DNA from 3 places in the Methylobacterium sp. CB376 genome. Region 1 is predicted to be linked to each of the others. Evidence: predicted binding sites of a transcription regulator. Region 1 holds the regulator's gene; each other region holds the start of a gene.
What was found. The regulator PhoB, encoded in region 1, activates phosphate uptake and scavenging genes when phosphate is short. The targets are predictions, from matches to a motif close to TGTCATNNANCTGTCAT.
Positions count from the first base shown of each region.

Region 2: the regulator PhoB is predicted to act here: its motif matches at 2,191-2,207, upstream of QA634_RS24850 (UDP-2,3-diacylglucosamine diphosphatase).
Region 3: the regulator PhoB is predicted to act here: its motif matches at 3,913-3,929, upstream of QA634_RS14820 (DUF1045 domain-containing protein).

Region 1 covers NZ_CP121648.1:7,332,760-7,338,192, reverse strand. The annotation lists gene pstB (phosphate ABC transporter ATP-binding protein PstB) at 1-748, shown strand, start outside; gene phoU (phosphate signaling complex protein PhoU) at 778-1,500, shown strand; gene phoB (phosphate regulon transcriptional regulator PhoB) at 1,525-2,229, shown strand; gene QA634_RS33760 (GcrA family cell cycle regulator) at 2,443-2,970, opposite strand; gene QA634_RS33755 (cell envelope integrity EipB family protein) at 3,488-4,345, shown strand; gene QA634_RS33750 (DNA polymerase IV) at 4,499-5,433, opposite strand, start outside.
Region 2 covers NZ_CP121648.1:5,398,275-5,403,707, forward strand. The annotation lists gene thiD (bifunctional hydroxymethylpyrimidine kinase/phosphomethylpyrimidine kinase) at 1-236, opposite strand, end outside; gene thiE (thiamine phosphate synthase) at 233-934, opposite strand; gene QA634_RS24845 (DMT family transporter) at 1,025-2,008, opposite strand; gene QA634_RS24850 (UDP-2,3-diacylglucosamine diphosphatase) at 2,224-3,129, shown strand; gene QA634_RS24855 (glycosyltransferase family 4 protein) at 3,126-4,262, shown strand; gene QA634_RS24860 (MucR family transcriptional regulator) at 4,358-4,834, opposite strand; gene QA634_RS24865 (DUF2147 domain-containing protein) at 5,280-5,433, opposite strand, start outside.
Region 3 covers NZ_CP121648.1:3,261,257-3,266,689, forward strand. The annotation lists gene phnE (phosphonate ABC transporter, permease protein PhnE) at 1-495, opposite strand, end outside; gene phnD (phosphonate ABC transporter substrate-binding protein) at 530-1,459, opposite strand; gene phnC (phosphonate ABC transporter ATP-binding protein) at 1,513-2,331, opposite strand; gene QA634_RS14815 (acetyltransferase) at 2,570-3,187, opposite strand; gene QA634_RS14820 (DUF1045 domain-containing protein) at 3,184-3,873, opposite strand; gene selB (selenocysteine-specific translation elongation factor) at 3,985-5,433, shown strand, end outside.

The DNA.
Region 1 (5,433 bases):
CCGCCTCGCGGTCAAGAACCTCAACTTCTACTACGGGACCTTCCAGGGCCTGAAGAACATCAACCTCGACTTCCACGACCGGCAGGTCACCGCGCTGATCGGGCCGTCGGGCTGCGGCAAGTCCACGCTGCTGCGCACCTTCAACCGGATCTACTCGCTCTATCCCGACCAGCGGGCGGAGGGCGAGATCCTGCTCGACGGGCGCAACATCCTCGACCCGGCGATCGACCTGAACGAGCTGCGCGCCCGCGTCGGCATGGTGTTCCAGAAGCCGACGCCCTTCCCGATGTCGATCTACGACAACATCGCCTTCGGCATCCGGCTCTACGAGCGGCTCGGCAGGGCCGACCTCGACCAGCGCGTCGAGGAGGCCCTGCGCAAGGCCGCCCTCTGGGACGAGGTCAAGGATAAGCTCAAGCAATCCGGCATGGGCCTGTCGGGCGGCCAGCAGCAGCGCCTCTGCATCGCCCGCACGGTCGCCCAAAAGCCCGAGGTGATCCTGTTCGACGAGCCGACCTCGGCCCTCGACCCGATCTCGACCGGCCGCATCGAGGAGCTGCTGGAGCAGCTGCGCGGGGAATTCACCATCGCGATCGTCACCCACAACATGCAGCAGGCGGCCCGCATCTCGCAGTTCACGGCCTTCATGTATCTCGGCGAGCTGATCGAGTTCGGGCCGACGAACCGGCTGTTCATGACTCCGACCAAGCGCCAGACCCAGGACTACATCACCGGCCGGTTCGGCTGACCCTCCCCCTTGCGAGCAGGACGAGCGCCATGTCGGATCACATCGTCAGTTCCTACGACGCGGACCTGCAGAACCTGCGCCGCAGCATCGCCGAGATGGGCGGGATCGCCGAGAAGATGATGGCGGATGCGGCGACCGCCCTGGTGCGCCGCGACGGCACCCTGGCCCAGAGCGTGATCGCGGCGGATGCCCGCCTCGACGGGCTCCAGCGCGAGATCGAGGAGCGGGCGATCCTGCTCATCGCCAAGCGCCAGCCGATGGCGATCGACCTGCGCGAGACGATCTCGGCGATCCGCGTCTCCGGCGACCTCGAGCGGATCGGCGACCTCGCCAAGAACATCGCCAAGCGGGTGGTGGCGATCAGCGATCAGCCCCAGCTCCAGAAGGTGGTGGTCGGCGTCCAGCACATGAGCGACCTCGTGCAGGAGCAGCTCAAGGACGTGCTCGACGCCTACGCGACCCAGGACGTCGCCGTGGCCCTCGACGTCTGGGCGCGCGACGGCGGCATCGACGCGCTCTACACGTCCCTGTTCCGCGAGCTCCTCACCTACATGATGGAGGATCCGCGCAACATCAGCTTCTGCACGCACCTCCTGTTCTGCGCCAAGAACGTGGAGCGGATCGGCGACCACACCACCAACATCGCCGAGACGATCCACTACCTCGTCAGCGGCGAGACGCTGCCGACCGAGCGCCCGAAGAACGACCGGTCGAGCTTCGCCACGGTGGCGCCGCCGGCGCCGGAGGCGTGACCGGACCGGAGACCCGCATTGTCGATGAGCACGAGGATCCTGATCGTCGAGGATGAGGAGCCGCTGACGCTCCTGCTCCGCTACAACCTCGAAGCCGAGGGCTTCACGGTGGATGCCGTGGCCCGCGGCGACGAGGCGGATATCCGCCTGCGCGAGCAGGTGCCGGACCTCGTCCTCCTCGACTGGATGGTGCCGGGGCTGTCGGGCATCGAGCTCTGCCGCCGGATCCGGGCGCGCCGGGAGACCGAGCGGCTGCCGGTCATCATGCTCACCGCCCGCGGCGAGGAGGGCGACCGGGTGCGCGGCCTCGCCACCGGCGCCGACGACTACATCGTGAAGCCCTTCTCGGTGCCGGAGCTGCTGGCGCGGGTGCGGGCGCTGCTGCGCCGCGCCAAGCCGGCCCACGTGGCGCATCTCCTGGTGGCGGGCGACATCGAGCTCGACCGGGTCAGCCACCGGGTGCGGCGCGAGGGGCGGGAGCTGCATCTCGGCCCGACCGAGTTCAAGCTGCTCGAATTCCTGATGCAGAGCCCGGGCCGGGTCTTCTCCCGCGAGCAGCTCCTCGACGGCGTCTGGGGCCACGACGTCTACATCGACGAGCGCACGGTCGACGTGCATATCGGCCGGCTGCGCAAGGCGATCAACCGGCCGCGCCGCCCCGACCCGATCCGCACCGTGCGCGGCTCGGGCTACTCCTTCGACGAGATGTTCGCGAACGGCGCCTCCTGAGCGCCCCGGCCGCATCGAGGCCCGGCATCGGCGGACGGCATCGCGGCGGCGTCGGCCGCGAGGGTCCGCCCTGCGCGCGGCGACGGCACGCTTGACCCTCCCAGGACGACCCTCCCAGGACGCGATCCCGGCAGGATCGCGCCGCGCAGGCCCGCCGGGGCCTCGCCGCCGGGTCGTCGCCGCCGAACCGGTGACGGGTTCGGCGAACGGGGCTCAGCGGAAGGCCACGACCCGCCGGTCGCTGCGCTTGCGCTCGGTCGCCGGCTGGTAGGCGATGCGCGCGTGGTGGGTGCAGTAGGGCAGGCCCGTGATCGAGCGGGCGCCGCAGAAGCGGAAATCGGGCGAGGCCGGGTCGCCCATGGGCCAGCGGCACATGAACTCGCGCAGCTCCATGATCGTCACCCGCTCCGAGAGCGGCAGCGCCGCCTCCGCCGACGGCGGGGGCTCGGCGCGCACCAGCGCCAGCGAGGCCGGCGCGGGCGCCACCATGGTCGGGACCGGCGCCTGGGCGGGCGGGCGCTCCTCCTCGCTCGGCGCGCGGCTGCGCGGCACCGGCGCGGGCGCCCCGTTCGACTTCAGCACCCGGCCGGCCAAGCCGAGCCGATGCACCTTTCCGATCACCGCATTGCGCGAGACGCCGCCGATCTCGGCCGCGATCTGGCTCGCGCTGCGCCCCTCTCCCCACAGCCGCTTCAGGAGTTCGACCCGTTCCTTCGTCCAGCTCGGGCCCGCATCCGTCATCGCCGCCTCCGAATTCCCCCACCCATCAGCGGCAAGGACGCACGCAGCCGTCTGCGTTCGGCCGTGCGACCGCGCGTCCAGTGCCTCTCTGCTGCTGATGATCGCCGCTTCGTGACAGCGCTTGCGACGGGGGTGAACCTACAGGAGCGGCCGTTCTCCGCGCAAGAGTCCCACGGCCCCGCCGGACCCGTTTTCCCCGCGCCGGGCCGGGTTCGCGCAGGGCCGCGGACTGGGGGGAGAGGCGCCCGGCGGGGTCCCCTCCGGGGGGGCGGCGAGGCCAGGAAATCCACAGCGTATCAACAGCTTGTCACGCGCCGGGGCGGGCGCGCGCCGGCGCCCCGAGGCGGCCGCCGCGCACTCCGCGGGCGGCCCCGGAGGGCCCGCCCCGGGCGAGGGCGAGCGGGACAGAGTGGCATCCGCGCCACGCTGCATCCCGTGCGAGAGGTCGCGTTGCCCGGGCGGCGCCCTGCACCTATGGTTCCGCCCCGGGCCGCGCGTGCCCGACACGGGAAATTCCATGCGGACACTCCTCGCGTCCCTGCTGCCGCTCGTCGTTCTCCTGCCCACCGGTCTCGCGGCGGAGCCGGCCGGGGGGATCCGCCTCGCCCCGCACCGGGCGGTCTACGACCTCTCGCTCCTGCGCAGCACCGGCGCCCGCGCGGTCGAGAGCGCGCGCGGGCGCATCGTCTTCGATTTCTCCGGGGATCCCTGCAAGGGCTGGGCGCTCCAGTACCGTCAGGTGACGGTGCTGGAGAGCGCCGAGAGCGGCGCGCGCACCTCGGACCTGCGCAACAACACCTTCGAGAGCGGCGACGGCAAGGCCTTCCATTTCCGCACGCAATCCGACCTGAACGGCAGCGAGCAGCCGGCGGTGGCGGGCGATGCCGAGCGCGACGAGAAGGGCCTCGCCGTCACCCTCAAGCAGCCGCAGCGGGCCCGGGTGAGCGCGCCGGGCGAGGTGCTGTTCCCGGCCGCGCACATGCGCCGCCTGATCGAGGCGGCGCAGGCGGGCGAGCACACCGTCTCGGTGAAGGTGTTCGACGGGTCCGACGACGGCCGCAAGATCTACGACACGCTCGCGGTGATCGGCCCGCGCAAGGCGGTCCCGGCGAGCGCCGAGGCCGGCAAGGACGGGGCGCCCCGGGCCGAGCCCCCGCTGCAGGAGGGGGCGATGGCGGCGATGCCGCGCTGGCCGGTGACGCTCAGCTACTTCTCCACCGGCGAGGGGGAGCGCACGCCGATCTACGTGCTGTCCTTCGACCTCTACGAGAACGGGGTGAGCGGGGCTCTGCGCCTCGATTACGGGGACTTCACCCTCAAGGGCGACCTGTCGCGGATCGACCTCGGCAGCGAGAGCAAGGAGTGCAAGCCCTGAGCCGTGCCCCCGGGCGGACGAGCCGCCCCCGCGGGCGCCGGTCGGGTCTCATCCCAGATCCGATCGATCCCTTCGGGATGGCGGATGAGAGCTTCGCTCAGGCGCCGCGCGGGCGCGTGATCCGGGATCCGCTTGGATCGACCGGATCCCGGATCACCCCTTCGCGTCCTTGTCCGCCGGCGTGAAGGCGAGGCCGCGCTGGATCGCGGCCTCGCCGAAGCGGGCGCGCAGGGCGTCGACCGCCGCGGCCCGGCTCGCCTCGCGCCGCGCGCCCTGGTCGGCGAGGTCGCCGCGATCCGCGTGGAGGGAGGCGCAGAGGTCGCCGGCCCCGACCCCGATCAGCCGGTAGGCGGTGCCGTCGCAGGCCTCGCGCAGCATCGCCTCGGCGGGGCGGAACAGGCGCTCGGCGAGCTGCGTCGGCGCGAGGCCCGACCGGGTGCGGGTGCGCAGGCGGAACCCGGCATCCTTCAGCTTCAGGGTCACGCTCGCCGCCGCGAGCTCGGCCCGCACGAGGCGCCGCGCCACCGTCTCGCACAGCCGCCACAGGATCGGGCGCAGGGCCGCGAAATCCCGCAGGTCCTCCGCGAAGGTGGTCTCGCCCGAGACGCTCTTGGCCGCGCGGTGCGGCTCGACCGGGCGCGGATCCTCGCCGCCGGCAAGGCGCGCGAGCCGGGCCGCGTCGCGGCCGAGGGCGGCCCGGAGCCGGGCCGGATCCGCCCGCGCGAGGTCGCCGACGCGGCGGATCCCGATCTCGGCGAGCCGCCCGGCGGCCGCCTGCCCGACCCCCGGCAGGATGCCGACCGGCCGCGGCGCCAGGAAGGCCCGCGCCTCCTCCCGGCCGATCACCGAGAAGCCGCGCGGCTTCTCCAGGTCCGAGGCGATCTTGGCCAGGAACTTGTTCGGCGCGAGCCCGATCGAGACCGTGATGCCGAGCTGCGCCTCCACGGCCCGCGCGAAGCGCGCCAGCGTCACGGCGGGGCTCGCCCCGTGCAGGCGCTCGGTGCCGGAGAGGTCGAGGAAGGCCTCGTCGATCGAGACCGGCTCGACGAGCGGGGTGAGCGCGCGCATCATCGCCCGCACCTCGCGCC
Region 2 (5,433 bases), 1.9 Mb from region 1:
ATGCCGATCTTCACCGCGCCCACCGCGAGGTCACCGAAGACGCTGGCGATCTGGCGCGCCACGAAGTCGCCCGGCACCTCATGGACCGCCTGGACCCCGAGGGTGTTCTGGGCGGTCAGGGCCGTGACGACGCTGGCCCCGTAGACGCCGAGCGCCGAGAAGGTCTTGAGATCCGCCTGGATCCCGGCCCCGCCGCCGGAATCCGAGCCCGCGACGGTGACGGCGATCGGGGTCACGCCGCCCCCCGCGCCGCGAGCGCCCGATCGACCAGCTGGCGCAGCGCGCGCGCCCGCGCCTCGACCTCGTCGGGAGCGCCGAACAGGGCCGAGATCAGCGCGATGCCGTCCGCCCCCGCGCCGATCACCGAGGCGGCGTTGCCGGAATCGATCCCGGCGATCGCCCCGATCGGCAGGCCGCCCCGGGCGAGCCGGGCCCGGAAGGCGATGCGCGCGAGGCCTTCCAGCCCCACCGGCGGGTCCGGGTTGCGCTTGCTCGCGGTCGCGAAGACGCCGCCGATGCAGGCGTAGTCCACCGGCAGGCGGTAGAGTTCGTCCGCCTGGGTGCCGGTCTTGACGGTGAGGCCGATGATCGCCCCGGGCCCGAGCAGCCGGCGGGCCTCGGCCGGGTGCAGGTCCTCCTGGCCGAGATGCACGCCCTCGGCCCCGGCCGCCAGCGCGAGGTCGACTCGGTCGTTGACGAGGAGCGGCACGCCGCTGCCCGACAGGGCCGCCCGGATCGCCCGCAGGCGGGCGAGGCTCTCGCGGGCGTTCGGGATCGCCTTCTCGCGGTACTGGAGCAGGGTGCAGCCGCCCGCCGCGGCCGCGCCGGCCATGCGCGCGAGCAGCGCGGGATCGCCGCCGCTCACCCCGACGTCGAGGATGCCGTAGAGCCGCAGGTCGACCGGAACGGTGCCATCCATGCCCACGGGGCGCATCGCCTTCCTCCCGGCCGGCCGCTCCGGCCCCGCCCCGAGTAAGCGTCGGCCGCGCCGGGCGTCAACCTGCGCGCGACTTCGCGCCCGGCCTCAGGCCGCGCGGGCGCCGCCGGCCGCCTCGCGGGCGCGCTCCAGCGCGACCCTGCGCTCGCGCCACACCGTGTAGACGCCGGCCGCCGCCACGATGCTGCCGCCGAGCGCCACCGCCGGCTGCGGCAATTGCCCGAACACGAACCAGCCGATCAGCAGCGACCACAGCATGGTGGTGTACTCGAAGGGCGCCACCAGCGAGGCGTCGCCGTGGCGGTAGCTCTCGGTGAGCAGGATCTGGCCGATGCCGCCCAGCACGCCGACGAGGACGAAGAGGCCGAATTCGGGCAGGCTCGGCAGGCTCCAGCCGAGGACCAGCGTCGAGAGGCCGAGCAGCGAGGTGAACAGGAAGAAGTAGAGGACGATCGCGCCCGTGCGCTCGGTCATGGTCAGGCGCCGGACCTGGATCGTCGCCGCCGCGGCGCAGACCGCCGCCAGGCAGGCGAACAGGGCCCCGATCGAGCCCGCGGCCCCGCCGGCCCCGAATTCGAGGTGCGGCGCCAGCATGATCAGCACGCCGAGGAAGCCCACCAGCACCGCCGCCCAGCGATAGCCCTGGACCCGCTCGCGCAGCACCAGGGCCGCCAGCACCACCACCAGGAGCGGCGAGGCGTAGCCGATCGCGATCGAATCGGAGAGCGGCAGGAAGGACAGGCCGGCGAAGCCCGCGAACATCCCGCAGGCGCCGATCAGGCTGCGCAGGACGTGGCCGCGCAGGTTGCGGGTGCGCACCGCCTCGACCACGCTCCCCTGCCAGCGCAGCCAGATCACGAGCGGCAGGATCGCGAAGGCCGAGCGGAAGAACACGATCTCGCCGGTCGGGAAGTGCCGGTCCGAGAGGCCCTTCACCCCCGCCGACATCAGCGTGAAGGCGAGCGCCGACAGCACCTTGAGGCCGATCCCGAGATAGGGCCGGCCGGACGAGGCGGGGCGCGCGGCATCCCCGCGCAGCGGGCGCTCGGGGAGGACGACGGGGGCTGCCATGGGAGGGTCGCACGCAGGACGAGAGGAAATTCTCCACACCACTTTTCGAATGGCCGAGCCAGCGGCCGCGGCGGTGCTCAGACCTGCAGCCCGCGCATGTGGACCTTAATCGAACCGCAAGAATGGCCTGAACCTGGTTTTCGCGCGGTCGAGACCGCCCAATTCCGCTCCGGGGGGAGCTTCGTCATCAAAGTGATACGGGAATGCGGTTTGGCATGGCGGCCATCGACCGCAAGGAGACGGATGTGGCCGACGACGCCGATGCGCTGCGTGTCCGCTCGCTCTTCCTGTCCGATATCCATCTCGGCACGAAGGGCTGTCAAGCGGAACTCTTGCTCGATTTCCTGCGGGAGGTCGACGCCGACGAGATCTATCTGGTCGGCGACATCGTCGACGGCTGGAAGCTGAAATCCGGCTGGTACTGGCCGCAGGCCCACAACGACGTCGTGCAGAAGCTCCTGCGCAAGGTGCGCAAGGGCTCCCGGCTGATCTACGTGCCGGGCAATCACGACGAGTTCCTGCGCGACTTCCTCGACCTGCATTTCGGCGGCATCGAGGTCCACGACCAGATCCTGCACGAGGGTGCCGACGGCAAGCGCTACCTCGTCATCCACGGCGACCAGTTCGACCTCGTCGTCCGGCACGCCAAGTGGCTCGCCCTGCTCGGGGACGGCGCCTACACGGCGGCCCTGTTCGTCAACACGCACCTGAACTGGGCGCGCCGGCGCCTCGGCCTGACCTACTGGTCTCTCTCGGCCTGGGCCAAGCTCAAGGTGAAGAACGCCGTCAACTTCATCGGCCGCTTCGAGGAGCTGCTGGCGGCGGAGGCCAGGCGCGCGGGCGCCGACGGGGTGATCTGCGGCCACATCCACCACGCGGCCAACCGCGAGATCGAGGGCCTGCGCTACCTCAATACCGGCGACTGGGTCGAATCCTGCACGGCGATCGTCGAGCATTACGACGGCCGCATGGAGGTGATCCGCTTCGCCGAGATGCGGGCCGAGGCGAGCGGCGCGCGGCGGGTCCTGCCCCGGCCCGAGCCGGTCGCGGCGGTCGAGCCCCTGTCGGTCCCCCGGCAAGCCGCCGAGCGGACCTCGTCCAACGCGCGGGCCTTGGCGTGAGGCTGCTCATCGCGACGGATGCGTGGCATCCGCAGGTCAACGGCGTCGTGCGCTCCCTGGAGCAGATGGCCAAGGCCGGGCCCGGCCTCGGCGTCTCGCCGAGCTTCGTCACGCCGCTGCTGTTCCGGTCGGTCCCGCTGCCCGGCTACCGCGAGATCCGCCTCTCGCTGGTGACGTCCCGGAGCATCGCGCCCCATTGGCGCGCCTTCGGCCCCACCCACGTGCACATCGCCACCGAGGGGCCGATCGGGCTCGCCGTGCGCCGCCTCTGCCTCTCCGAGCGCAGGCCGTTCACCACGAGCTACCACACGCGCTTTCCGGAATACCTCGCGGCGCGCCTGCCGGTCCCGCCCGCGCTGAGCTACGCGTGGCTGCGCCGCTTCCACAACGCGGCGAGCGGCACGATGGTGAGCACGCCGTCCCTGGAGCGCGACCTCGCGGATCGCGGCTTCCGCAACCTGATGCGGTGGACCCGGGGCGTCGACACCGAGCTGTTCCGCCCCCGCGCCGCGCCGGAGCCCGAGGCCCTGCGCGGGCTGCCCCGGCCGCTCTTCCTGTTCGTCGGCCGACTCGCGGTCGAGAAGAACGTCGCGGCCTTCCTGTCCCTCGACCTGCCCGGCACCAAGGTGCTGGTGGGCGACGGGCCGGACCGGGCCCGGCTCCAGGCGGAGCACCCGGGCGCGCGGTTCCTCGGCACGCTCACCGGCGAGGCGCTGGCCCGGGCCTACGCGGCGGCGGACGCCTTCGTGTTCCCGAGCCTCACCGACACGTTCGGGATCGTGTTGCTGGAAGCCCTGGCGAGCGGCCTGCCGATCGCCGCCTACCCGGTGACTGGCCCCCTCGACGTGGTGGGCGAGACCCGCGTCGGCGTCCTCGACCGCGACCTCCGGCAGGCGGCCCTCGGCGCCCTGCAGATCCCGCGCGAGCGCTGCCGGGCCGAGGCCCTGCGCTACACCTGGGCCGAGAGCGCGAGGCAGTTCTACCGCAACATCGAGGTCGCCCACGCCAAGGGCCCGGCCGACCGGCGCGCGAAGGGCCCGGCCGACCGGCGCGCGAAGGGCCCGGCCGGCGGGCGCGCGACGCGCACGGCCCCCCTCGCCGCGGATCCGGGCTCCCGCCCGCGCGAGGGCTGACCCCGACGCGCATCGGGCAAGACGCGCATCGGGCAAGACCGTCGTCCCCCCCGGGCCGGTGCGCGCGACGCCGAGACGCCCCGCTCCGCCCCGGCTCAGGTCGCCTTGCGCGGGCGCCCGCGCTTGCGGGGCGGCTGGGCCGGCTCGGGCTTGCGCGCCGCGCGCTCGCGGCGCAGCTGGCCGAGGCCGAGGCTCTTGGCGAGTTCGGAGCGCTGGGCCGCGTAGGTCGCCGCCACCATCGGGTAGTCCGGCGGCAGGCCCCACTTCTCCCGGTACTGCTCGGGGGTGAGCCCGCGCCCGGACAGGTGCCGCTTCAGCGACTTGTAGGGCTTGCCGTCCTCCAGCGAGATGATCGCGTCCGGCGTCACCGTCTTCCTGATCGGGATCGGCGGCACCGGCTTGGCCGGCTCCGGCGGCGGCGGCGACACGATCGTCGCCAGGGACTTGTGCACCGACACGATCAGCCCGCCGAGATCTCCCAGCGGCACCGAATTGTTCGCCACATACGCCGACACGATATCGGCCGCGAGATTGACCAGGCCCGCCTGGTCCGCCGATGGGTCGCTGGTCATGAGGAATGCCCCGCCGAGAAACTCCTTTTCAGGTGCGGGAAAAAGCTGCGACCGTCAATCGTTATCTGGATCCGCTCTGTGCTTACCCGACCTTCCGATTACCGCGGTGCGGGCTCATCATTTCGGTTCAGCCAAACTAAAGTTGTTACGAAGCGACGAACCGACGACCTCTCGGCGAAAGCTGACCTGCGGCGGATCTTCCCCGGGGCGAGCGGCGCCCGGAGGGCGGTGCGGAGGGCGGACCGGCGCCGCAAACCTCCGCGCCGACAAGCGTTTGGGTCGGGCGCGGAACGGCCCGCGGCGGCCGCCGCGCGGCCGGTCGGCGGCGGCCCGGCCGGCCGCGCCGGCCGCTCGGGCGATACAACCAATGAGAGAGGCGGGCCGGCCGCACCCGGGCCGCAATGGGGTGTGGATGGGTGGCGGGAGCGCCCCCGGGGCCGGGTCGTCAGGGCTTGGCCGAGGGCTCCGGCCGAGCGGCCGAGGGCGTCCCGGCGGGCGCGGCCGCGGACGGCTTCGGGGCCGGCGGCTTGGGCGTCCACTCCGCGTCGGCGCGCGGGCCGCCCGCGCCGTTGGTCGGGCCGGTGAGCTGGCCGGGCGCA
Region 3 (5,433 bases), 3.6 Mb from region 1:
GACCATCGGCCCGAGCCCGAAGGCGATCACGAAGAGCAGCGCGAACACCACCTCCGGCACCGTGCGGCACAGTTCCAGGAAGCGCCGCGTCGCGAAGCAGAGGAGGCGCGAGCGCACGAGGTTCGCGGTGGCGAGAAAGCACAGGCCGAAGGCCGCGATCCCGCCGAACAGCGTGCCGAGATACGCCATCAGCAGCGTCTCGCCGAGGAGCATGGTCCATTTCGGCAGCCCCCAGTACCAGGCGGCGAGGTCGCCCGGCAGGGTGCCGGGCGACAGGGGCGGCATGATCCGGCCGAGATAGGCCGTGAAGTTCCGGATGTTCTCGAGGAAGGTGAGCGGCCGCACCTCCGCCATCGCGCCCGCCAGGACGATCAGGACGAGGAGGACGGCGAGCACGGCGAGGTTGCGCCGCCGCGCACCGGCGATCGCGGCCGCGTAGGCCGCCGCGAGGGTGCGGGCCCTCTCCGGCGGCAGGTTTGCGATCCGTTGGGTCAACGCGGCCGCCTCGCCCGATGCGTCCTCGGAATGACTACGAGCGCTTCCGCTGCTCGTCGTTGTAGCGGAGCATCTCGATGATCGGCTCGAAGTCCTTCAGCGTCACCGCCGTGAAGTCGAGGTCCTTGCCGTCCGACAGCTTGTCGAAGGCGACCTTGTCCTTCTTCGGCATCGCCACGAAGGCGGCGCGGATGCGCGTCTTCAGGTCGTCCGGCAGGCTCGCCAGCACCGCGAAGGGGCCCTCGGGCAGGAAGTCGGATTTGAAGACGATGCGGAAATCGGCCGGCGTCAGCGGCTTGCCGTCCGCGCTCTTGAGCATGTGCTTGGTCTGCATGCGGGTCAGCGTGCCGTCCGTCTCCGAGTTCCACAGCGTGGCGGAGGCGTCCGAGGTGCCCTGGATCAGGGCCAGCACCGAGTTCTCGTGGCTGCCGGCGAAGAACGTCTTGCCGAAGAACTTGTCGACGTCGTAGCCCGCCTTCTGCATGAAGAAGCGCGGCGCCTGGTTGCCCGAGGTCGAGTTGGGGTCGACCAGCGCGAGGTTCTTGCCCTTCAGGTCGGCGAGCGTCTTGTAGGGGCTGTCCGCCTTGACGTAGATGACCGAGTAGTAGCCGGAGGCGCCGCTATCGTGCTTCTGGTTGACGATCGGCTCGACCTTCACGCCGGTGATGACCGCGCGGGCGAAGGCGGCCGGGCCGTAGAAGCCGATCTGGATGTTGCCGGCGCGCTGGCCCTCGATCACCGCCGCGTAGTCGTTGGCGACGCGCAGCTTCACCGGCACGCCGAGTTCCTTCGAGAGGTAATCGGCGAGCGGCGTGTAGCGGTCGGCGGTGCCCGACGCGTTCTCGATCGGAATCACGCCGAGCGTCAGTTCCGGATACTTGGCCTTCCAGTCCTGCGCGGCGGCCGGGAGGGTGAAGCAGGCAAGCGCCGTCAGGGCGCCGACGAGGGTGCGTCGGGTCAGCATCGTGTCCGTCCTTCCATCATTCTCCACGGGCCGGCGGCCCGCATCGGGTCGCGTCAGGCGCCGACCGGTGCCGGCGGCGCCAGGGCGGGGCCCGGCTCCGGGAGGGGTGTCGCGGGCGGCCGGTCCATCACCTCGCCGGCCTCCAGGCCGTAGAGGTCCTGCGCCACGGCCTCGGTCAGGTCCAAGGCGCGCCCGTCGAAGACGAGGCGCCCCGCCGAGAGGCCGACCAGGCGGTCGCAATAGGCGCGCGCCAGGTCGAGGGAGTGCAGGTTGCACAGGACCGTGATCCCGTACCGCGTATTGGCCTCGGCCAGCGCGTCCATGACCAGGCGCGTGTTGCGCGGGTCGAGGGAGGCGACCGGCTCGTCGGCCAGGATGATCTCGGGCTCCTGGACCAGGGCGCGGGCGATCGCCACGCGCTGCTGCTGCCCGCCCGAGAGGGCGTCGGCGCGGTTCGCCGCGTAGGCGCCCATGTCGAAATTCTCCAGCGCCGCGAGGGCGAGCGCCTTGTCCTCCTCGGGCCACAGCCGCAGGAGGGCGCGGGCGGACGACACGTGGTTGAGCCGGCCCATCAGCACGTTCGTCAGCACGTCGAGCCGGCCGACGAGGTTGAACTGCTGGAAGATCATGGCGCAGCGCCCGCGCCACTGGCGCAGGGCCCGCCCCTTCAGGGCCGTCACGTCGCGCCCGTCGAACAGGATGCGGCCCTCGCTCGGATCGACGAGGCGGTTCAGCATCCGCAGCAGGGTCGACTTGCCCGCGCCGGAGCGACCGATCACGCCCACGAAGCTGCCGCGCTCGATGCGCAGGGAGATCGCATCCACCGCGCGGCGGTCACCGTATTGGCGCGTGAGGTTCTCGACGACGAGCATCAATCCGTCCGCTGTTGCCGTACGCGGGACGTAAACGCCGGTTTGGCGACAGTTGAATGACAGCCGCTGCCGCCGGGGGGCTCTCGCGGATTCTTGCGGCCGCGTCCCGGCGGCGAGGCCCGCCGCGGCGGTTTGATACCCGATCCGATCGGTCGCTTCGGGATCGCGGATGCCGGCCTCGCTCCCGCGCCGCGCGGGCGCGTGATCCGGGATCCGCTTGGATCGGCCGGATCCCGGATCAGCCCCCGTGGCGGGCCAGGAAGTCCTCGACCGGCAGGGCACGGAAATCCGGCAGGGCGGCGCGCAGCCGCTCGTGGTCCCAGTCCCACCACGCCAGGGCCCGCAGGCGCTCGGCGACCGCCTCGGGGAAGCGCCGGCGCAGGAGGCGGGCCGGGTTGCCGACCGCGATCGCGTAGGCGGGCACGTCGCGGGTCACGACCGCGCCCGCCCCCACCACCGCCCCGGTGCCGATCCGGCGGCCCGGCAGGACGATGGCGCCGTGGCCGATCCAGACGTCGTGGCCGATCTCCACCGGCAGCGCCCGGCGCCGGTCGAAGAAGGCGGCCTCGTCCGCCTCCTCCGGCCAGTACTGGCTCGCCCGATAGGTGAAATGCGCCTGGGAGGCGCGCTCCATCGGGTGATTGCCCGGGTTGATCCGCACCATCGCGGCGATCGAGCAGAACTTGCCGATCCGCGTCGCGATCACCTCGCCGTCGTTCACGATGTAGGAATAGTCCCCCATCTCGGTCTCGGTCAGGCGGGTGCGGGCCCCGACCTCGGTGTAGCGGCCGAGGCGGCTCGCCACGATCGCGGCGGTGGGATCGACGAGGGGCTCCGGCCCGAGGCGCTTGGTCATGCGGGGTCTCCGAGGGGAATGCGCCGCAGCACCCGGAACGGGGCATCCCCGTCCTGCCGCAGCACCGTGACGGCGTCGAGGGTCAGCGGCTCGCCCGGCCCGTAGGCCGCCGCGAGCCGCGCGTGCCAGGGCGCGCGGTCCTCCTCCGGCAGGGCGTCCGTCAGCGTCATGTGGAAGCGGAAGCGCTCGAAGACGTGGGGGTAGCCCCAGCGGTCGAGGAGCGCCCGCTCGCGCGCGTCCAGGCGCTCCGGGCGGCGGCGCGCCCGCTCCGCCTCGCTGAGCGGCGCGCGCAGGGGGTCGAGGGCGGCGACGCACTCGGCCGCGAACAGGCCGAGCGCCGGCGGCGCCTCGTCCGGCACCAGGGCCGTGAAGGCGCCGAGCGTCGCGACGACGAGCCGCCCGACGGGAACCGGCGGGTGCCACGCCGCCAGCGCCGCCGCGGCCGCGACCAGATCCGCCTCGGCGACGCCCGGGGCGAGGCGCATCGGCGCCTTCAAGGTCGCGTGGAAGCCGTAGCGGCTCGGCGCGCGGGTCACGTCCTGCGCGTCCGCGAACCCGTCGTGCCGCGGAACCGGCGCGCCGGTCGCGGTGTCATAGCCGAGGACGCCGCAGCCGAACCGGGCCAGCCCGGAGCCGGGCGGGGCCGTGTAGTAGAGCGCGTAGCGGCACGACTCGGTCACGACCATCCCTCCGGCGAGCGTTCCGGACGGGTTCATCACGGTCGGATGACGGTTCCGTGACGAGGTTCCGTGGCGAGGTTGCGGGATGGGGGCGCGGGGGACGCGGGGGCGTGGAGCATGGGCAGGCCCGGGGAGCGGGGGCAGCGCGCGGCGGCCGAGCCGGCCGGGCGGGCGCTGGTCGTCGGGGTGATCGGCCACGTCGATCACGGCAAGACGGCGCTGGTGCGCGCCCTCACCGGCACCGACACGGACCGGCTCAAGGAGGAGCGCGAGCGCGGGGTCTCGATCGTCCCCGGCTTCGCCCTGCTGCGGGTGCCGGGGGGCGAGATCGACCTCGTCGACCTGCCCGGCCACGAGCGGTTCGTGCGGGCGATGATCGCCGGGGCGACCGGCCTGCGCGCGATCCTGCTCGCGGTCGATGCCCGCGAGGGCATCAAGCCGCAGACCCTCGAACACCTCGCCATCGCCCGCCTGATCGGCGTGGGCCGGGGCGTCGTCGCGTTGACGAAGTGCGACCTCGTCACGGACTCGGAGGCGGCGGCCCGGGCCGCGGAGGTGGGCGCGCTCGCCGCCGCGTCCGGCCTCGCGGTGCGCATCGTGCGGACGTCGGTGCTGCGCGAGGAGGGCCTCGCCGACCTCGCGGGGCACCTCGCCGACCTGCTGGGCGAGGTGCCCCCGAGCCCGGATGACGGCTGCCCCGTCCTGCCGATCGACCGCGTCTTCCCCCGTGCGGGCTTCGGCGCGGTCGTCACCGGCACGCTGCGGCGCGGGCGCCTCGCGCTCGGCGACGCGGTCGCGGTCGCGCCGGAGGGCATCGAGGGCGCGGTGCGCGCCCTCCAGAGCCACGGGCGGCCGGTCCAGGCGGCCGAGCCGGGGCGCCGGGTCGCCGTGGCCCTGCGCGGCATCGACCTCGCGCAGCTGCGCCGCGGGCAGGTCCTCGCCCCCCCCGGCTACCTCGTCCCGAGCCGCTGGCTCGACGTGTCGCTCACCTTGCTGCGGGAGGCCCCGGTGCCCCTGGCGGGCGGGGCGCGGCTGCGGCTCCTCGCCGGCACGGCCGACGTCCCGGTGCGCCTGCGCCTCCTCGACCGCGACGCGCTCGATCCCGGGGAGACGGCGCCGGCGCAGCTCCACGCCGAGGAAGCGGTCGCCCTGCCGGCGCGCGAGCCGTTCCTGCTGCGCTCGGACGCCCCTCCCCTCACCCTCGGCGGCGGCGTGGTGCTCGACCCGGCCTCGCGCCGGCGCCGGCGGCGCGACGCGGCCGGCCTCGCGGAGCTGCGCAGGCTCGCGGAGGGGCGGCCGGCCGAGATCCTGCGCGCCCGCCTCGCCGCGGCGGGCCGGGCGGGCGCGACGCTCGCCGACCTGTCGCGCCTCGTCGGCATCGCGCCCGAGCGCGTCCGCCGCCACCTCGTCGGCCTCGGCGCCGAGGCGATCGGCGAGCGCGTCCTCGGCGCGGAGGTCCGGGACGCCCTGCGGAGCGAGGCGCTGGCGGCGCTGGACGCCCATCACCGCGCCCATCCGCTGGAGCACGGGATCAGCCACGCGCGCCTCGCGACCGCGCTGCGCACC